One region of the Bacillus sp. HSf4 genome, then DNA from elsewhere that is predicted to be linked to it. Evidence: predicted binding sites of a transcription regulator. Region 1 holds the regulator's gene; the other holds the start of a gene.

The links. The regulator NrdR, encoded in region 1, represses ribonucleotide reductase genes. The targets are predictions, from matches to a motif close to AACACNATATATNGTGTT.
Region 2: the regulator NrdR is predicted to act here: its motif matches at 4,590-4,607, upstream of nrdI (class Ib ribonucleoside-diphosphate reductase assembly flavoprotein NrdI).

Annotation. Positions count from the first base shown of each region.
Region 1 covers NZ_CP120679.1:3,062,467-3,069,608, forward strand. The annotation lists gene ytxC (putative sporulation protein YtxC) at 1-464, opposite strand, end outside; gene P3X63_RS15805 (TVP38/TMEM64 family protein) at 543-1,175, opposite strand; gene dnaI (primosomal protein DnaI) at 1,198-2,127, opposite strand; gene dnaB (replicative helicase loading/DNA remodeling protein DnaB) at 2,146-3,567, opposite strand; gene nrdR (transcriptional regulator NrdR) at 3,665-4,123, opposite strand; gene P3X63_RS15825 (hypothetical protein) at 4,140-4,529, opposite strand; gene speD (adenosylmethionine decarboxylase) at 4,688-5,074, opposite strand; gene P3X63_RS15835 (glyceraldehyde-3-phosphate dehydrogenase) at 5,306-6,328, opposite strand; gene P3X63_RS15840 (pectate lyase family protein) at 6,583-7,142, shown strand, end outside.
Region 2 covers NZ_CP120679.1:1,950,488-1,957,629, forward strand. The annotation lists gene P3X63_RS09930 (hypothetical protein) at 1-15, opposite strand, end outside; gene P3X63_RS09935 (OsmC family protein) at 174-629, shown strand; gene erbB (SMR family multidrug efflux transporter EbrB) at 643-1,017, opposite strand; gene erbA (SMR family multidrug efflux transporter EbrA) at 1,031-1,348, opposite strand; gene P3X63_RS09950 (hypothetical protein) at 1,868-2,089, opposite strand; gene P3X63_RS09955 (YmaF family protein) at 2,192-2,593, shown strand; gene miaA (tRNA (adenosine(37)-N6)-dimethylallyltransferase MiaA) at 2,699-3,643, shown strand; gene hfq (RNA chaperone Hfq) at 3,685-3,906, shown strand; gene P3X63_RS09970 (hypothetical protein) at 4,192-4,404, shown strand; gene nrdI (class Ib ribonucleoside-diphosphate reductase assembly flavoprotein NrdI) at 4,656-5,051, shown strand; gene nrdE (class 1b ribonucleoside-diphosphate reductase subunit alpha) at 5,008-7,110, shown strand; gene nrdF (class 1b ribonucleoside-diphosphate reductase subunit beta) at 7,131-7,142, shown strand, end outside.

The DNA.
Region 1 (7,142 bases):
ATCGCCGCTTCGACATAGCCTCTCAGGCGCTCATAATATTTGCCGAGCCGAAACGTCATAAAGGAGCGGATCGACAAGACGTTTTCTTCAAGACAGATCGTTTTGAGCTCCTGGATGATGTAATGCTCACGAGGGGTATCGTCCTGATTGAGAGGCAGCCCCTCCAGTTCACCCTCCATAATGCTGTGGGCCAATTGAAGAATTTGCTGCTGCTCATCCCGATCCAAAAAGTAATAATCACCTTCAATGACCGAAAGCATATATTCATCTTCCTTGCATTCTGTAAAAAACCTCGTCAAAATCGGCTGAATAAAAGCCTGGATACTGACAGAGGAATGGGTTTTTTCAATTCCGATCTTTCCTGGCGCTTTGTGAACCTTGATATGCCGGCTTTGATCCGCATTGCGAAGCAGATGCAAAAACGCGGCTGTATCATAATCATCTTCAAATGTAATTTCGAGCATGTTTGTCCCCCCTAACAACATCTGATACATGTATATGGGCGGGACAAAAAAAATAGACTTAAAAAAAGGACTCCGTGTTCAATCAAACAGCTCCTGCACCTTTTTTCTGAACAACAAGGGAACGGTAATGAACAAAAGGTAGATGGCGGCGATGATCACAATCGCGGCGATGTCTCCGGACAAGAGGCTTGACCCGAGTGCATTTAAAATAACCGTACCAGGAATGATCCCCGCGGCAGTGGCCGCCAAAAAAGCGAGAGGCTTGACTTTCGAGACGCCGGCCGCATAGCTGACCGCATCAAAATGAATCGGTGCGAGCCGCAAGAGGAGGATGCAGAAAAAACCGTTCTTTTGCAAAAGAGCCCGAAAACTTTCAAGTTTCAGAGGCGCTTTTTTCATACCGCCGCCAAGCCTGTAAGCGAGGGCGAATGATAAAAAAGCCCCGCCGGCGGCTCCAATAAACGAATATAAAGATCCGAACAGCGGACCGAATGCCAAACCGCCGCCGACGGCAAAAACCGAGGCGGGAAGCAGCAAAAACGGCCGGATCATTAATAAACCGATGTAGATCAGCGGGGCAAAAACGCCGAAGGATAAGACGGCTTCCCTGATATGGCGCGGGCTGAGATTCAAATACTTTGTATTAAACCATATTCCGGCGGCAAGAAGCGCGGTGATCACCGCCCATTTGCCCAAGCCTTTTTTTTGCATGCTCTTCATCTCCCTGTCGTCACTAACGGCGGTTTTTCCCATTCAGCCGGACGGGTGTAGCCAAATACCGCACCCTTTCCATCAGCCTTGCCGCCTTCACGTCCTCTTTTTCTCCCCTTTGGGAATATGTGAAATGATGCTTCAGCTCGTCCGGGTCAAAATTTGATGAAAAGAACGTCGGCAGCTGCCGGCTCATTCTGTGCTGAAGGATCGTGCCGAACACTTCATCCCTGACCCAGCTGGACATCGATTCTGCTCCGATGTCATCGAGCATGAGAACCGGCGTCGATTTGACCATATCGAGTTTTTCCTCCAATGACTGATCGTGAATTGCGTTTTTCAGCTCCCTGACAAATTCGGGAACATAGACAAGGATGGACGGGTGATCCTTTGCCGCAAGTTCATTGGCGATGGCCGCCAGCATAAAGGTTTTTCCAACGCCGAACTGCCCGTGGACATAAATTCCTTTTCCTTTTCCTGTCTCGTTGTAGTCATGAAAGAATTCAGTCGCCAGCTGAATCACCTTCAACCGGCTCGGGTCGTCACCGTCAATGTCGGCAAATGTGGCATCCAGAAGATCCTCCTGAATATAGATGCTTTTGATGAGCGACCGCTGTCTCTCCCTTTCATCAGCTTTTCGTTTTTCCGGACAGGTGTCATACTGGACATCGATCGTTTTCCCGTTCAGCACAAGCTTCGGATGGTATCCCTGGATCAGGTTTTTGCATTCCATTAAACTTGGGCAGTCCCCGCAGGCTTTGCTTTGCTGTGTATACTCGTAAAGCTTGTTTAAGCTTCTCTCGATCATACGATCATCCACTACAGCCTGATGCTGGTCGATAAATTGCCGAACATCTTTGTCAGAGAGAACCTTTTCTTTCATATCTTCCAGGCGTTTCTTAAAGTCAGGCCTTTTCGTCACACCTTCGAGTGCGCGTTTAATCGGCTCCATATTCGTTCACCTCACATGTTAAAGGGCGGAATGTTTCCTCAGTTTCTTCACTTCTTCAAGCAGCTTCTGCTTCTCCAGTTCAAAATCTTCCATGCTTGCCGCAGTCTGCATTGTTGGCTCAGACAAATCCTCAGCTTTGCTTTCCTTGAGCCAATCCGGCAGTTTTTCCTCTCTGATGACTTTTTTGTTCCGTGAGGTCTGCTTTTTCTTGCCTTCCGCCCACTCAAGATATTGGCGGTTTTCTGCTTTGGCGAGCTGCATGGCTTCCCTTACCGTCCGCACTTTTTTTCTGGCCCAGTGGGAAGCGATTTTTTGAATGTAGTTTTTAGAAAGCTTCATATCGGTTTTCAGCATCGCATAGTAGATCAAAACATTGATGACGCCAGGCTCCAGTTTTTGGTCAAGCATGATTTCCTCTATGATTTTCAAATCGGCTTTCGACGGCTCAGCGCCTCCCCCGATATCCTGAAGCAGCTTCCTTGGCGATACTTGTTCAAGCAGAGAGATTAAGTGATCTTCCTTCGAATTGTTGGACGGCTGTTCATTTGGATGTTCACGGAGCTTGAGAGGCTGCACTTTGTCAACAAGTTCAGGAAGCAAACCGTTTCTTTCGATTTGATACCAGTCGCTCGCCGCTTTTCTGAGCGCTTCCGATGTAATGGTATCATGCTCATCTACGGCTGACATGACAACGTTCTGCATATCGAGCGGGTCGATTCCGTATAGAAAGGCCAGTTTTTTTATCGTTTCCTTTACCTGATCTGTCAGCGCTTTTCTCGGTATAAGCGTTTCCGATAAACCGGCCAGAAACAATTGAAAATCGAATTCATCTTCAGTGACTGTGACAGACCGGCCTGTTCCCTCTTTCATGAATTCCTGTTCATCGCCAAGCTTCATCGCCTCGGCCATATCTTCTGACATCTTCCACTCATTCGGCTGAACGGATGCAAAAACTTCGTTGAACGAACGGGTAATGTCACGGGCATCTTCAGGGACTGATGCATGTACGAAATATTCTTTCAGCTGCTGATACCTCGTCTTTCCGACGCGGTTGTATAGGAACACATTCAGCATTCCGTCCTGGAAAAACTCATCCGGCCTTAAAGGCGGGATCAATTCATATATAAATAAACGTTCCTCATCTGTTTCTTTCATATATGTCTTTAACAGTCCGATTCCTTCAAGCTTTTCCTTTTCGGCGTGAATCATCTTCAGATTGGCCTGCATCGCTCCCATCAGCTGTCTGTGGGTCGAGCTTTTTCCCCATACCCTGTTTTGTTCCAGCTCTCCCCAAAGCGTAAAAAACAAGCTGAGTGAAAAGGAGCCGATTAAAGGCTGATACAATAGCGTGATAATTTGCCGGTCTAAATCCTGAAGCATGCCATAGCTTTTGACCATGTAAGGATCGACAGGAAGCAAATCTTTCCAATAATTACTCATATTTTATGTCAACCTTCCACTTTGTTTCTTGTCCTCATTTTACACCTTTTCCCGATGTTTTTGTCATGAGAAAAGAGCTGGATATATTTACAGCTCTTTACCGTTCTTTCTTTATTAAATCTTTCAGCTCGTCGATAAATACGTTGATATCTTTAAACTGACGATATACTGAAGCAAAGCGGACATATGCGACCTCATCGATTTTCGCCAAACGATCCATCACCATTTCTCCGATCATTTCGCTTTTCACTTCAGAGACGCCTTGATTTCTAAGCTCTTTTTCAATTGCAAAACAAATATCTTCAAGCTCTTTTAAAGCGACAGGCCTTTTTTCACAGGCTTTGATCAGGCCGCGGAGCATTTTCTCCCGGCTGAATTCTTCGCGTATTCCTTCTTTTTTGACGACGATCAGCGGAATTTCTTCCACTTTTTCAAATGTCGTAAACCGATAATTGCATGATTCGCATTCGCGCCTTCTGCGAATGGATCTGCCTTCGTCAACCGGGCGGGAGTCCAAAACCCTCGTCCCATTATGCTGACATGCTGGACATTTCATTTTTTCAGCTCCCTATTCAGTTGTTTGGTTTTGCCTTGGTCAGCTTTCGGTCCAGTTCCTTATAAAACGTTGAAACCATGCCGCGGCTTGAGCCAAAATCGGTCGGCAAAAACGTTTCCGTCGATACATTAAAATCGACCGCTGTTTCAAATGGACGGACGGAAACGACTGTCGCGACCACAAAAGACTTTCTCGGTTTTTTGGCTTCCGCGTTTACTTCTCCTCTTTCCTCCGACACCGAGATCACGGTGCAGCCGTCAAGCCCTTCCAGCGTGTCTAAAACAGCTTCGAGCGCCTGTTTTGCCGTCGCTTTGTAATAGCGGCTTTTCAGCTCGTCGACGGGATGGCGGTCAGATGTCTCGGCATGGGTTGAAAAAAATCCCTGAATTTTTTGCAGAACACTCATTTCCTTTGTCCCCTTTGCCTTTCTTCTCTATATTTTATTAAAAAAACAGTCCATTTCCAAGGGAAAATCAAACAGCCTGAAAATGCAGGAAAAAATCATGAAGGGAAAGAAAAAGGAGCGGATGTTCAAGCGATATCCGCTTTTTCATCCAGCTCCCTTTAAAGTGCCTGTGCTTTGGCTTTAGCCTGTTTGATTTGAACAGGCCCCATGCCTCTCGGTATTTCAATGTTCTCTCTTGTTTCCGCTTTTAACTCTTCTGCGATATAATCCGCAGCTACGTTCGGATCTAGATCTCCGCAAGTATAAACATCAATGCTGGCATACCCGTGTTCAGGAAAACTGTGAATGGTCAGGTGAGATTCGGAAATGATCACGACCCCGCTTACACCTTGCGGAGCAAACTTATGAAAAGCAACCTCACGGACCTCAGCACCTGATTTGAGTGCCGCATTTACAAACGTTTTCTCAATAAAATCCATGTCATTCAGCTTATCAAAATCGCATCCCCACAGCTCGGAGATGACGTGACGCCCCATTGTTTCCATAGCATGGACCCCCCTTAACAAGAATTAAAAAAGTGAATTTCCAAGCAACTGAACCGGTCAATTACCACGGGGGAAAGTTAGTCCGGAGAGGTCCTAACCCTTTAAGTAATGCCGAAGCGCTCACGAACTAGAAGTTCACGAAAAATAGTATACTTTGTTTGAATATTTTTTGCAAGGCGGTTTTATCAATTGGTGGTTAAGGGGTTTTTTTTATCCGTCCATGCTTTTATTTTATACAGCTGATGGATGTTTCATTCTTGAAGCGACAAATCTGACAAGGTCAACGACCCTGCAGGAGTATCCCCATTCATTGTCATACCATGCAAGCACTTTCATTTTTCTGTTTTCAAGAACCATTGTTGAAAGGCTGTCAATGACGGCGGAATATGGATTTGTGTTAAAATCCGCTGACACGAGAGGTTCATCGCATACATCAATGATGCCGGACATGGAGCCTGCCGCAGCCGTGCGGAACGCTTCATTGATATCCTCTGCCGATACATCGCATTTTACATCGGCGACAAGGTCAACGAGTGAAACATTTGAAACAGGAACACGCAAAGCCAATCCGTGCATTCTTCCTTTTAAATGCGGCATGACGAGAGACAACGCTTTCGCTGCGCCAGTCGTCGTCGGAATGATCGAAGATCCGCAGGCGCGCGCCCTTCTCAAGTCTTTGTGCGGATTGTCAATATTTTTTTGATCGTTTGTAAATGCGTGAACGGTCGTGACAAGCCCGTTTTCGATTCCGAATGCATCATCAAGCACTTTTGCCACAGGGGCAAGACAGTTTGTTGTACACGATGCATTTGAAATAATTGCGTGGCGCTCCGCATCGAATTCGTGTTCATTCACACCCATCACGATCGTAATATCTTCATTTTTACCGGGAGCCGTTAAAATGACCTTTTTTGCACCCGCTTCAAGATGAGCTTCCGCTTTTTCCTTCGAATTAAACTTGCCCGTCGCCTCGACGACAATGTCTATTCCATAATCGGCCCACGGAAGAAGCTTCGGTTCCCTTTGATTGGTGAGCATGACCTTTTTCCCGTTGACCAGCAAATGGTCTTCCCCTGCTTTGACATCCAGTTCATAGCGTCCGTGATTTGTGTCATACTTTATTAAATGAGCGAGTGTTTCCGCAGGATAGCTCGCATTGATCACCGCAATGTCAATCTGTTCATCAAGCATCGCTTTTCTAAATACCATTCTGCCGATGCGGCCGAATCCGTTTATGGCAACTTTCACCTTCATTAAACATACACCCCTTGTTTTTTATGTCATTCCACATCATGTTTTATTCAAAATAAGTATAACACATTATTTTAAATTAGCCATACCATTTATACCTTTTACAGCAAATTTACGCATCGTTGTGAAAAAGTGAACAAAAGACTAAAAAAAATCATCCTTAAAGCATATATTTCAAATACATCTTAAGTGCTACAATTTCCAACAGCGCTAAATTTTCACACGACAGAAGGCAGTGTCTTCAAGGAAGGACAAACATGAAACTGATCAAAAACGCATCTTTCATCATTTCTTTTTTAGCTGCGGCTGGCATTTCTTTTTTATTAGGGACAGAGGCCGCGTCTGCGGCAAGCGAAGATTATCCGAAACAGATGATCAGGCTGGAAAGCTCATCAGGCTTAAACATCACACCCGCCGGGAATCAGGACAACGCGCCGCTTACAACGAAACAAACGAGCGGGGAAAAAGAAGAAAGGTGGAGGCTTGATACATCTGACGGCAAACAATTCAAAATCAGAAACATGGATAACGGCAAAATTATCATTCCCGCCCATTATGCCCTGTCAGACAACAATCCCGCTGTGGTTTACTATGACAATTCACGGAAGGAAGAGTTGTGGAACATCATTGGGGCTGACAAAGATGCGAACGGGGATTTTATGACGTATAAAATCGTCAGCGCAGAAAACAACAACCTGGCACTGACACGGGACGGAAGCGGAGTGAAGCTTGGCAAATATACGGGAAGCTCCCTCCAAAAGTGGAAGCTTCCAAGCGATGGGCTCGAAGGTTTCGCCGGCTATGCGAAGGAAACGAG
Region 2 (7,142 bases), 1.1 Mb from region 1:
TTCTTTGTTTTCCATTGATTTCGTCCTTTCTCGGTAATATTCGCTGTATCGTATGCTCCGCTCGTGTCCTGTGTGTTAGGCCATTGTCACGACACATACAAGCAAATAAAAGGACAAAGACGATCAAACAACGGTAGACTAAATATAAGATGAAAGAAGGAGGCTGCTTTTAAATGGCAAAACATCATTTTTATTTACAGGCCGACTGGCCGGGAAAAAGAAACGATGTCGGAAGGATTGAAAGCGGAAATCTAAAAACCGACATTTCCATACCGAATGAAATGGACGGTCCCGGTGCCGGAACAAATCCGGATGAGATGCTGCTCGGTGCAGCTGCAACATGCTATATCATTACACTTGCGGCAATGATGGAAAGGAGCGGCCTCGAAAAAGAGGAGCTGACAATGGAGTCTGAAGCCGTAGTCGATGTCACAAACGGTCTGTTTACATATGAAAAAATCATTCACAGGCCGCTGATCCGCCTGCAAAAAGGCGCTTCCGAAAAAGAGGTGACGCTTGCCCGAAGACTTGCTGAAAAAGCGGAGACCTCATGTATGATTTCCCGGGCCGTCCAAGGAAATGTTGCGATCGAACTTGAGCCTGAGATTATCGTTGGAAAGACACCTTAACCAGGCCGAGCGGTCATGTTTGGCCTGAAGATGGTTCGATTGTGATCTGCCGCTCGCTGTCAGCTGTTTCCGCATGCTTTGAATTGAGCAAAACGACGCCGCCGATAATGAGGATCAGGCCGAACATCGTTTTGATGCTGAACGGTTCATTGAACATAAAATATCCGATGGCCGCAGTCAAGGCTGTCCCTGTTCCTGCCCATGTCGCATAGGCGGCGGACAGGGACAGCGTTTTTAAAGAAAAGCTCAGGAACGTAAAAGAAGCCGCAAAGCCGATCACGACTCCGGCTGTGGGTCCGGGGGCGCTGAAACCTTCCGATAACTTCAGCATCGTGCTTCCGAATACTTCTGAAAGTATGGCTGCCGCCAAAAATAAAATGCCTTTCACGGAAATCTCCTCCTTATGACAGATTGATCAGAACAACGCCTGATACAAGGCAGATGATGCCGGCGATCGCCCGGCGATTCAACCTTTCCTGGAACCACATGACACCGATGACGGCTGTTAAGACAGTGCCCGCTCCGCTCCATGTCGCATATGAGAGGCTGAGCGGAATGAATTTCAATGTCAAAGACATCATGTAAAAAGCGAGGCCGTAGCCTATTACAACGAGAATCCCGGGCTGCCAGCGCGCAAAACCGTCGGATACTTTCAGCATGGCTGCTGCGGCTGCTTCCGACAGGATTGCAATCAGAAGGAAAATGTAGCCTGCCATCATATAAAATCCCCCTTTATCCTTTTCATTGCATGATTCAAAAGGAGGGCTTTCCCTTCATCAGCCATTTCCGAAAACCGGGTGCCAATCGCAAACCAGCCTGATCATGTGAGCCAGAGCCGGATTGGACAGATCCTCTAAAGAGCTCTTGGTTTGAACTCCGCATAAAACGCCAGCCATGGTTGAAAGAAGCCCTTCATTATAAGCTGTTGCAGCAAGAACGCTTGTACACAGCTGAATCGTATTGTTCATTTTTATATCGTCAAGCGTAAAGAAACGGTTTTACGTAAGCTCCCTGGCACAGTGCCTGGTACCTCCGAGGAAATGGCCAGGAGTTCGCTTCTTCTCTCGACCGAATGAAGCATCAGGTGTTATAGCGGCCGCTTCAAAGATTTCATCTTTTTAGACATAAAAAAAACCCCCGCTTACGAACCGGTTGGTAAAATCCATCATAATTGATCCTAAAGTTTTAAGTCAAGAAAAAATTTATGTATAAAGGCCCCGAAAAAGAGCCTTTATTTGTCAATAGTAATAAGGATAGTAAGGATACGGTGGATAAGGGTATGCCAGCGGACTGAGAAGCGCTCCAGCTGTCAGGCCGCCCAAGAATCCTCCAAAAAACGGTCCCGGTCCGAAAAACGGGCGACCGAAAGGCCCGCCGAAAAAAGGTCTGCCAAAAAAAGGTCTGCCGATGATTCGCTGATCTCCGTCATAAAACGCCGGATTGTGGCCGAAATGATTCATAAAAAAACCCCTCCTATAATAAAATGAAACCTGACTAACATCAATGTATTCTGCCCAGCCGTTTTTGCCTGGGCAGTCGGCCAAAAAAGGAGTGAGCTATAGATGCCGCTGTATCAGTCAGATTGGGCAAAGTCCCCAGCTCATGCCCATGCGTACATGGCGCGAACTTCCAGAGCCAATGGCCACTACCATTTAATTGAAGGGTTTTCACAGCCTGCAAACGGGAGTAATACAGATGGGCACGTTCATTTTTATTCAGGAATTACATCATTTGAAAACGAGCATTACCACAGATACTACGGCATTACCGGACCTGCGATTCCGCGGGCGGACGGGACGCACTACCATGAAATCGAAGACACCACTTATTTGGCTTACTCAGCCGCTCCGCCGATTCGATTCGGAGGTGTTGTTTACGTAAGCGACAGCGTCAGGAGAAGGCACAGACATTCATTTAAAGGGGCCACCAGAGAAATCGTTGGAAATGAGCCGCTCGGCTGGTGAATAAGGAAATGTTTACCACTTCGAGAAAACGGGTAAAATGAAATGGGTGTTTTCGAACGCAAAATGGTATAATGGATGGAGCTTGTTTAAAGAGAGTGATCATGATTGAATAAAAAGAAGCCGCCGGTCGTCGTTCTGATCGGACCGACCGCTGTCGGAAAAACACAATTAAGCATCATGCTGGCTGAAAGTCTAAACGCCGAGATTATCAGCGGCGATTCGATGCAGATCTATAAACGAATGGATATCGGCACAGCGAAGATTAAACCTTGGGAAATGAACGGGATCCCGCACCATCTTCTTGATATAAAAGAGCCGACGGAATCCTTTTCCGTCGCCGAATATCAAGAGATTGTAAGAAAGAAAATGGCGGAAATCGAAAGGCGCGGGAAGCTGCCGATGATCGTCGGAGGAACCGGGCTTTATATCCAGTCCGTCCTGTATGACTACTCATTTACCGAAGAGGCGGGCGACCCCGGGTTTCGGACGGAGATGGAGGCGCTCTATATGGAGAAGGGAGCCGGATATGTCCACAGCCTTCTCGAAGAACGCGATTCCGAAGCGGCCAGGGCCATTCATCCGAACAACATGCGCAGGGTCATCAGAGCGCTCGAAATTTTACATACGACGGGAAAAACCATGTCTGAACATATGGAGCGACAGCAAAAAGAGCTGATGTACAACACCGCTCTCATCGGTTTGACGATGGATCGAGAGGTGCTGTATGACAGAATCAACAAGCGTGTCGACCAGATGATGGATGAAGGGCTTTTGGAAGAGGTAAAGCAGCTTTACCGTGAAAACGTGAGAGATTGTCAGTCTGTTCAGGCGATCGGATACAAAGAGCTTTACGCCTATCTTGAAGGCAGGGTATCGCTGGAGGAGGCGGTGGAGACGCTGAAACGCAACTCGAGGCGCTATGCCAAACGGCAGCTGACATGGTTCAGGAACAAAATGGACGTTTCCTGGTTTGATATGACGCCACCTGTCAAAATCGAGCAGAAAAAACAGGAAATTTTCAGTTGCATAGCAGGAAAGCTCGAACTTTAATCGAAACAATATGATATAGAGAAACAAGGAGGACCAGAAATATGAAATCGATAAATATTCAAGATCAGTTTTTGAATCAGATTCGGAAAGAAAATACATTTGTCACGGTCTTTTTGCTCAACGGATTTCAGCTGCGCGGTCAAGTAAAAGGATTTGACAACTTCACCGTATTGATTGAATCGGAAGGAAAGCAGCAGCTTATATACAAACACGCCATTTCCACATTCGCCCCGCAAAAAAACGTTCAGCTTGAACTCGAATAGCGAGATTCGGCCACACTAGACCGAGATTGTTGACAAAGTCCTGACACGGTTTACTCCTTCAGGACTTTGTCATCTTTCAGCGTGACTCGACACCTTTGCAGGTCTGACAGCGATGCGGGGGGATTTGTCGACACGCTTTAGACCATGCCCGGCATGGTCTTTTTGATGTTTCGGTCATAACAAAAATAAAATCTCGGTGCTTTCAAATTTACAAAGCGGCGTCCAATCGCTAAACTAAGTATTGTTTAACCAAATCAGTTTCAAATGCAAAGGAATGAGTTGACAATGAAACCTAAAATAGTCATCAATCACTGGGAAGAAACATGTGAAGATGATTCATGCTATGAATACGGCACAAGCATTCTCGTAAATGGCAAAGAGCTTATCAGGGAAGCTTCGATCCTCACCGCCGTTCAATCCGTCCTTAAGGAACTCGGCATTGAAGCCGATATTAAAGAGGTATGTGAGAACAAGTGTTGCGACGCTTACAAAAAATAAGTGAAAAAGTCTAGTCTTCTAACTCAATTTTTTTCGTGTTATGATAGATTTCGGTTTCATGAGTAGGGTGAGCGACGGCTCTCATTCTACTCATATTTCTTTGGCCTTTAGGCCTCCCAGAGCTGAAGCGAATTGTGAACTTTTTCAACTCGCGTATCAATATATTGTGTTTTTTCGAATGATGGTATACTATATATTGTGTAAGGACGAGTTGAGAGACTCTGAAACAATTTTAATAGGTCGTGATAATGATGATTCAGATCGTATTTGATTCAAAAACGGGAAACGTTCAGCGCTTTGTGGAAAAAACGCCTTTTCATCATAAGCGGAAGGTCGCTGCAGCGGAATATCTAGACGAACCGTTTATTTTAATCACGTACACGACAGGGTTTGGGGAAGTTCCGAAAACAACCGAGATGTTTCTTGAGAAGAACGCCCACCTTTTATTGGGTGTGGCGGCAAGCGGAAACAGAGTTTGGGGAGATAATTTTGCAAGAAGCGCAGAAAAAATATCGAAACAGTATCAAGTTCCGATTCTCTGCAAATTCGAGCTCAGCGGGACGGCCAAAGACGTTGAACTGTTTACTCGGGAGGTAGAAAGAGTTGTCACAAAATCAAGTGCCAAAATGGATCCAGTTAAACAATGAGATCATGATTCAAAAAGACGGGAAATTCCAGTTTGATAAAGATAAAGAAGCTGTACATAGTTATTTTGTCGACTACATCAACCAAAATACGGTATTTTTCCATGATCTGAAAGAAAAAATCGATTACTTAATAGAGAACGACTACTATGAAGAAGTGTTCTTAAGCCAGTACACATTTGAAGAAATCAAAGAAGTATTCAAAGAGGCTTACGCAAAAAAATTCAGATTCCCGTCCTTTATGAGCGCTTTTAAGTTTTACAACGACTATGCGCTGAAAACGAATGACAAGAAAAAAATTCTTGAGCGCTACGAAGACCGGATCTCCATCGTTGCTTTATTTTTTGCAAACGGTGATAAGGAGAAGGCGAAGGAATTTGTCAGAATGATGATCAACCAGGAATACCAGCCGAGCACGCCGACATTCCTCAATGCCGGACGGAAACGCCGCGGCGAGCTGGTCAGCTGCTTCCTCTTGGAAGTCAATGATTCCTTAAACGACATCTCCAGAGCCGTTGATATTTCTATGCAGCTTTCAAAGCTGGGGGGAGGCGTGTCGCTAAACCTTTCGAAGCTCCGTGCGAAAGGCGAAGCGATCAAAGACGTTGAAAATGCGACAAAAGGCGTCGTCGGCGTAATGAAGCTTCTCGACAACGCGTTCCGCTACGCTGACCAAATGGGTCAGAGACAAGGCTCCGGAGCGGCGTACTTAAACATTTTCCACCGCGATATCAACGATTTTCTTGATACAAAGAAAATCTCAGCCGATGAGGATGTCAGGGTGAAAACACTGTCCATCGGGGTGGTGATTCCCGATAAATTCGTCGAGCTTGCCAGGGAAGATAAAGCGGCATATGTATTCTATCCGCACACCATTTATAAAGCATACGGCGAGCATATGGACGAAATGGACATGAATGAAATGTACGACCGCCTCGTTGAAGACCCGAGGGTCAAAAAGGAAAAAATCAACCCGCGCAAAATGCTTGAGAAGCTGGCGATGTTAAGGTCTGAATCCGGTTATCCGTACATCATGTTCCAGGACAACGTCAATAAGGCGCATGCCAATAACCATGTGTCCAAGGTTAAATTTTCCAACCTTTGCTCAGAGGTCCTTCAGGCATCCCAAGTATCATCCTATACGGATTACGGCGAGGAAGATGAAATCGGTCTGGATATCTCCTGCAACCTGGGTTCTTTGAACATCCTGAATGTCATGAAAAACAAATCGCTTGAGCAGACGGTGAAGCTTGCGACCGACTCGCTGACGCACGTATCGGAAACAACAAACATCACAAACGCGCCGGCTGTCAGAAAGGCAAACAAAGCGATGAAATCGATCGGCCTCGGAGCGATGAACCTGCACGGATATTTGGCGCAAAACGGTATCGCCTATGAAAGCGAAGAAGCGAGAGACTTCGCCAATACGTTCTTTATGATGATGAACTTCTACTCCATACAACGGTCCGCAGAGATCGCCGAGCAAAAAGGGGAGACGTTCTATCAGTATGAAGGCTCTTCATACGCGACAGGAGAGTACTTTGAAAAGTACATCACACAAGACTTCTCGCCTAAATTTGAGAAGATTGCCAAGCTATTTGAAGGCATGCACATTCCGACGAAAGAAGATTGGAAACAGCTGAAAGAATACGTCAAAGAGCACGGGCTGTACCACAGCTACAGATTGTGCATCGCACCGACGGGATCTATTTCATATGTGCAGTCAAGCACAGCATCCGTGATGCCGATTATGGAGCGGATTGAAGAAAGAACATACGGCAATTCCAAAACATACTATCCGATGCCGGGCCTTGCGCCAAGCAACTGGTTCTTCTATAAAGAGGCGTATGATATGGACATGTTTAGAGTCGTGGATATGATCGCAACGATCCAGCAGCACGTTGACCAAGGCATAAGCTTTACATTGTTCCTGAAAGATACAATGACGACACGCGATCTGAACCGGATCGACCTCTATGCCCATCATAAAGGAATCAAAACACTTTACTATGCAAGAACGAAGGATACAGGGCAAGAAGGCTGCCTTTCTTGTGTCGTTTGATTAAAGGAGAGTATGCGAAAGTGACGAAAATA